Regions from separate parts of the Mycobacterium sp. pV006 genome, predicted to be linked through region 2. Evidence: predicted binding sites of a transcription regulator. Region 2 holds the regulator's gene; each other region holds the start of a gene.
What was found. Region 2 encodes LexA, which represses DNA repair genes until DNA is damaged. Its sites were predicted from a motif close to CGAACANNTGTTCG; they were not measured.
Positions count from the first base shown of each region.

Region 1: the regulator LexA is predicted to act here: its motif matches at 854-867, upstream of ACAG25_RS11310 (DUF222 domain-containing protein).
Region 3: the regulator LexA is predicted to act here: its motif matches at 906-919, upstream of ACAG25_RS24610 (DUF222 domain-containing protein).

Region 1 covers NZ_JBGGKT010000006.1:61,088-63,352, forward strand. The annotation lists gene ACAG25_RS11310 (DUF222 domain-containing protein) at 1-839, opposite strand, end outside; gene ACAG25_RS11315 (hypothetical protein) at 1,070-1,378, shown strand; gene ACAG25_RS11320 (APC family permease) at 1,436-2,265, opposite strand, start outside.
Region 2 covers NZ_JBGGKT010000009.1:146,554-148,818, reverse strand. The annotation lists gene ACAG25_RS15675 (LGFP repeat-containing protein) at 1-503, shown strand, start outside; gene lexA (transcriptional repressor LexA) at 527-1,234, opposite strand; gene ACAG25_RS15665 (LysM peptidoglycan-binding domain-containing protein) at 1,432-1,914, shown strand; gene nrdR (transcriptional regulator NrdR) at 2,029-2,265, shown strand, end outside.
Region 3 covers NZ_JBGGKT010000038.1:2,211-4,475, reverse strand. The annotation lists gene ACAG25_RS24620 (cytochrome P450) at 1-584, shown strand, start outside; gene ACAG25_RS24615 (ferredoxin) at 581-772, shown strand; gene ACAG25_RS24610 (DUF222 domain-containing protein) at 924-1,451, shown strand; gene ACAG25_RS24605 (IS256 family transposase) at 1,474-2,265, opposite strand, start outside.

The sequences.
Region 1 (2,265 bases), on a different contig from region 2:
GCAGGTTGGGCGTGTGCGTGGTCTTTTGCGGTGTGCAGGGTGGTGGTGTCGGTGACGACGTAGATGAAGGTGTTGGGGGTGGGGGCGGGGTTGTTGGCGGCGTGGCAGTCCGAGAGTCCGCAGCCGCAGGCCAGGGCGTCGAGGCCGTAGCCGATGGCGGCCAGCGCGTCGTTGCGGCGCTCGTCGAGGGGGCGGGGGTCGGCCTGGCAGACGGTGCGCGCGATCGCCTCGATACGGTCGCCTAGCGCGGCGGCGTCGCTGCTGTTCATCCGCGCCCACACCGTCTGAAACCCCGGCGGATCGGCGGGGTCGCCGATCTGCAAGCCCCGCTCGGCTTGGCGGTGGCGCGGTACGCGGTGGGCGGCGGGGTCGTGGGTGATGACCGTGGCGTCGATGGCCTGGTCGATCTTTTCCCGCGACAGCCGCCCCCAGAACCCGACCTGGGCGGCCAGGGCGGCATCCACGGCGGCCATCAGGTCGGGATCGCCGATCAGCCCGGTGCGGTAGACGATGGTGCGTACCACCAGGTCGCTGATCAGTCCCTGGGCGAACAACGCCGCCACTTTGGGGAGGCGGTCGCGCAGTGCGACGGCCCGGTCGGTTTGGGCCAGCGCCAACCCTTGGGTCACCCCGAGCGCGGCGGCCAGTTCGGCGGCCACCGCCCGATCGGGGTCGAGGAACCAGTTCTCCCGGTCGCGGGCCGACGGCAACTGGGTGCGGCGGTCGAACAACTCGGCCAGTACCGCCAGCTTGCGGTAGGCGGCGATGTTCTCCGCGCGCGAGCAGATCCGGGCGGCGTCGATCAACCCGGCCGCGCTGGCCGCGTTGATCTCCGCCACTGACGGAACGCTATCGAACATGTGTTCGATTATGCCAGCGGGGTGTGACACGTCGGCGCACCAATTCGAATCGGTGACGATCAGATCCGGTCACGGGGCGATCAATTTCTGCCACCGGAAATGAAACCCTCCACACCCCGGTTTCATCAGGCAGATCGCCACGATCAACCAAACGTCGAAACCGCGTGATCCGCTCCACGGCTCCGACCCGCACCGAGGGAATCAGAGCAATGAAGACCATCACCACCGCCACCATCGCCGCTACCGCCGCCGCGGGCCTGTCGGCCGCGATCCTGGGCCTGGCCGCCCCCGCCGCAGCCGCCCCGTCAAGCTCCAGCGACGCCTACGCCACCATCAACGCACTCGAAGCCGACGGCAACCGCGTCATCATCAACCGCCACAGCGGCACCGCCCTCACAGACGCCACCATCATCGCCGTGCGACCCGGCCCCGAATTCACCACATGGGTCTGGGACGCCCAACGCGACGACCGCATCCAAGTCCCCGCCGGACGCACCTACTTCGTCGACGTCGAATAACCCCACACCGAAAAAGGGGCCGCCTCGACAGAGTCGGCCCCTTCTTCGCGTAATCCCCTATTCCGGGCCCGCCGCCAGATCTTCCGGATTGGTGATCTGCCCGTCCTGAATGCCGAGTTGACGGTTGATCGCCTGGGTCAGGAAGAACAGGCCGATTCCGATGACGATCAGACCGCCGGCGACGATGTACTGCTGCACAGGCCGGCCCGACAGAGGCGTCACCAGATACAGCGACGCGACAAACCCGATGACCGGCAACGCCGTTGGCGTCTTGAAGTGGTGGCCGTCGTGGCGCACGTCGCTGCGCAGAACCAGCACCGCGACGTTGACAACAGCGAACACCGCAAGCAGCAGCAGGCTCGTGGTGCCGCCGAGAATGGCGATCGCGTTGCTGCTGGCGGCCGTGCTGACGTAGATGATCACACCGAAGGCGATGACGGTGGTGAACACGATCGCCACCCAGGGTGAGCGACGTTGCGGGTGCACGGTTCCGAGCACCGGGGGCAGCACCCGCTGGCGGGCCATGCCGTAGATGAGCCGACTGGCCATCAGCATGTTGATCAGCGCTGTGTTCGACACCGCGAACATCGTGATGAACGGCAGGATCGTGTCCATCGGCAGCTCGGGAGCGCCGGCCTTGACCACCTCGACCAGCGGGGTGTCGCTCGCTTCGAGCTGCCCGACGGGCACCAGCGCCACCGCCACGATGGAGATCAGGATGTAGACCATCCCGGCGATCCCGAGACCCGTCAACAGGATCTTGGGGAAGGTGCGGACGGGATCCTTGGTCTCCTCGGCCATGTTCACCGAGTCCTCGAAACCGACCATGGCGAAGAAGGCCAACGACGTTGCGGCCGTCACCGCCAGGAAGGTGTTCTTGTCCTCGG
Region 2 (2,265 bases):
TACCCGAAGAACCGCGGGACCCCGAGGGTTTCGACGGCGCTGCTCGTGACGACGAGTCGGATCTCGGTGCCTTCGAGGAAGATCCCGACGCCGTCGACACGACACCGACCCGGATCCCGACGGCCGAGGAGATCGAGGACTACGACGAGTCCGGCGAGCCGGACGACTACGACGACTACTACGACGACGAACCGCTGGTCGAGGCGGACCGAGAACCTCTGGTGACCGCCGTGCCCGTGGGACCCAACGCCGAAAGGGACGCAATGACCGACACCGGCCGCCACGCTCGCATCGACGATGACGAGCCGACTCCGGGCGGTACCGCGGTGCACATGCCCCTCGACGATCCGCGTGAGGTGCCCGAGGGTTACCCGGTCAAAGCCGATACCCGCTCAGGGTTGTACTGGACCCCCGAGGACGGGGACTACGCCGACGCGCCTGCCGAGTTGTGGTTCGCCAGCGAGGAGATGGCGATCACGAACGGATTCGTGCGCAGTCGCTAGCCTTGCCGCGACGCGGCGGCCGGTCACACCTTGCGGATGACGGTGACCACCTTGCCGAGAATGGCGGCATCGTTGCCGGGGATCGGATCGAACGCCGGGTTGTGCGGCATCAGCCAGACCTGGCCACGCGTGCGCTTGAACGTCTTCACCGTGGCCTCCCCGTCGATCATGGCGGCGACGATGTCGCCGTTGTCGGCGACGTTCTGCTGACGGACCACGACCCAGTCCCCGTCGCAGATCGCCGCGTCGATCATCGATTCGCCGACGACCTTGAGAAGGAACAGCGACCCCTCGCCGACGAGCTCGCGGGGGAGCGGGAACACGTCCTCGACAGCTTCCTCGGCCAGGATGGGACCGCCGGCTGCGATCCGACCGAGGACCGGGACGAACGTGGGCTCGGGCAGCACGTCGGAACCGCTGACCTCGGTGGCGGGCACGGCCGCCGCGGCGGTCTCCTCGAGTCCGCGTACGTCCACCGCGCGCGGACGGTTCGGGTCCCGGCGCAGATAGCCCTTACGTTCGAGGGTGCGCAGCTGATGGGCCACCGACGACGTCGAGGTCAGCCCTACCGCGTCCCCGATCTCCCGGATGCTCGGGGGATAGCCGCGACTGGTGACCGACTCTCGGATCACCTCGAGGATGGTGCGCTGGCGCTCGGTCAGGCCTGACCTGCGATCACCGGCGGTGCTGGTGGCGGAGCCGGCCGTGGTGTCGCTGCTGTCATCGCTCATGTGTCCGAATGTATCCCAGAGTCCGGACACGATCAAACATGTGTTCGACCGCGTGTCGGCATCGTTTCGGTCCGCCCGGACTTGTCAGTGGGCTCCGTTAGCGTCTGCAACAGTTCGATCACATGTTCTATCAATCGAACACATGGTCGACTACAGTTCGAACACACAGGCGAAAGCAGAACGAGAGGCGGGGCGACATGACGGTCATCTACACACCCGAAACGTGGGGCGAGATCACCGAGGCCGGGTGGGAGCGCGGGACCCGGACCAGGCGGGCACGTCCGGCCAGAGTGCCGGCGACGACGGCCCCGTCGGGGTCGCGCCGCCCTGCGGTGGCCCCCATCCGTCATCGCGGCACCGGCGTCGCGGTGTCCCGCGCCCCGCACCGTCGCCGGCCCATCACCCCGGCCACCACCGTGATGCTGGCCCTCGTGGCGGCGGCCATCACCGTGTGGTTGGGGCTGGTGGCTCAGGTCGGCGGGGTACAGGGCGCCCAGGCCGCGGTGCCGACACAACTGGCGGTGGTCCAGGTGCAGGCCGGCGAGTCGCTCCAGCACGTGGCCCGCCGGGTTGCGCCCGAGGCGCCCGTGGCCGACGTCGTGGCGAAGATTCGCGAACTGAATCAACTCGAGACCGTCGCCCTGAATGCGGGCCAGACGTTGATCGCGCCCGTCGCCTGACCCCCGACGATGAAACGACATGTGCCGATCGGACTGGCGTCAGGGCGTCGCGGCGTCGCGCAGGTAGGCTCGAGAACGTTCGAAGCGTTCTGTCGATGCGGCGAAGGAGTGGACGTGCACTGTCCTTTCTGCCGGCATCCTGATTCCCGCGTCGTCGATTCCCGAGAGACCGATGAGGGGCAGGCCATCCGTCGCCGCCGCTCCTGTCCGGAATGCGGCCGGCGGTTCACCACCGTGGAGTCCGCGGTGCTCGCCGTGGTCAAACGCAGCGGAGTCACCGAACCCTTCAGTCGCGAGAAGGTCATCAAAGGGGTCCGGCGCGCCTGTCAGGGTCGGCAGGTCGACGACGAC
Region 3 (2,265 bases), on a different contig from region 2:
CCGGTGACGACATGCTCGGAATGCTGGTGCGCGAGCATGGATCCGAGCTCACCGACGACGAGCTGGTGGGCATCTGCAGCCTGCTACTGGTGGCCGGTCACGAGACCACCTCCAACATGCTCGGCCTCGGCACCCTGGCGTTGCTGCAGCACCCGGATCAGCTGGCCCTGGTGCGTGATGACCCCGATGCGGTGAGTCCGGCGGTGGAGGAGCTGCTGCGCTGGCTGTCGATCGTGCATTCGGGCATCCCCCGCATCACCACCAACGAGGTGGAGATCGCCGGGGTGCAGATTCCCGCGCACCAGCTGGTGGTCGTCTCACTACCGTCGGGCAACCGCGACCCGAGCTTCATCGACAACCCGGAGGTATTCGACGTCCGCCGCGGCGCGATGGGACATCTGGCGTTCGGCCACGGTGTCCATCACTGCCTGGGCGCACCGCTGGCCCGGATGGAGATGAAGATCGCTTTTCCGGCTCTGCTGCAACGCTTCCCGACCCTGCGCCTCGACGAACCCTTCGACGACGTGGCGTTCCGGTCCTTCCACTTCATCTACGGGCTGCAGTCGCTTCAGGTGGCCTGGTGAGGGTGCGCGCCGACCGCGACGTCTGCATCGGCGCCGGGGTCTGTGTGATGAACAGCGAGGCGGTCTTCGACCAGGACGACGACGGCATCGTGGTACTGCTGGTCGAGGACGTGCCCCCAGCCGAGCAGGACAACGCGCGGAAAGCCGTGCAGCTCTGCCCCTCTGGAGCGCTCCGCATCGTCGAATGATCCATCGTTGACACTGCACTGAGCGCGAAGAAGTGCGAGTGGCGGTCGCGGTGAGTGCAGTGTCGACGGGGGGTGAAAACCCCTGTTTCACATCAGTATCTGACGCCACAGCGTTGGGTTTCTTGTCGGTGGTCGCACGTATGTTCGAGACATGGGTAGCTCGGCAGTCGCAGACAGGGAGGCGATGCTGGCTGCCCTGGCCCAGATCGAAGAGCTGACCGCGCAGATGAATCGGCTGTCCATCGACGCGTTCACCGATGCCGAGTTGTTGGATATGCAGCAGCGTCGTGAAGCTATCGCTCGTGCGCAGCCGGTGCTCGATCATCGGGTGTATCAGCGGATCACGTCTCAGAGTTCACCGGTGGCCTTGGGTGCCAAGAATTACGCCGCGGTGTTGTCGCAGCGGTTGCGGATCTCCACCTCGGAGGCGCACCGGCGGTTGGACGAGGCGGCACTGTTCGGGCCGCGGACCTCGCTGACCGGTGAACCGCTGGCGCCCACGATGCCGGGGTTTGCCCGCGGTCAGGCGCAGGGGTTGATCGGCGCCGAGCACATCAAGCATCTGCGGTGGTTCTTCCGTGAGCTGCCCGGGTTCGTGGACTTCCAGACCCGGGAGAATGTCGAGGCCCAGTTGGCCCAGCATGCCTGTGAGCGAGCTTGTCAAGACTTTTGTGTATGAGCCGCGTTGGTTAGTACGTTGGTTAGTAGATGTATGGCTCTAGTCGGTCTGGGTAGGCCAGGACCAGGGCGCCTAGTGCGTGCTTCCACCCAGTGACGATGGCGCCTTCGACGAGACGGTTACTTTGCTTGTACCGCTGGGGCGTCGTTCGGTCGCGGTGACGAACGCGTTCTCGGGAGCGTTTGTCTTCGATATCGCAGATCGCAAGCCACAAAAGCTTCACTGCCGCTTGATCATTCGGGAAATGACCACGATTCTTGATGATCTTGCGGAGTTGATAGTTCAGCGACTCGATGGCGTTGGTGGTGTAGATAATTTTGCGGACGGCCGGCGGGAACGACAGAAACGGAATGAAGCGTTCCCAGGCTGCCTCCCAGGCCCGAACCGTAGTCGGGTACTTCTTCCCCCAAGCGGACGCGGCGAACTCGTGCAGAGCGATTTCCGCGGCATCGATGGTGGGCGCGGTGTAAATGAGGCGCAACGCAGAGGCCACCTGTTTGCGATCGCCGTAGGCAACAAAACGCATCGACGACCGAAGGAGATGCACCGTGCAGGTTTGCACGATGGTCTGCGGCCACGTCGCGGCAATCGCGTCGCCGAAGCCGGTCAGCCCATCCACACAGGCGATGAGGACGTCTTTGACGCCACGATTGGCCAGCTCAGCGCACACTCCAGCCCAGAATTTCGCTCCCTCGGTGGGCTGAACCCAAATCCCCAGCACGTGGCGGATCCCGTCCATATCGACTCCGACAGCGATGTGAGCGGACTTGTTGCGGACCTGATGTCCGTCGCGGATCTTGATCACCAGAGCGTC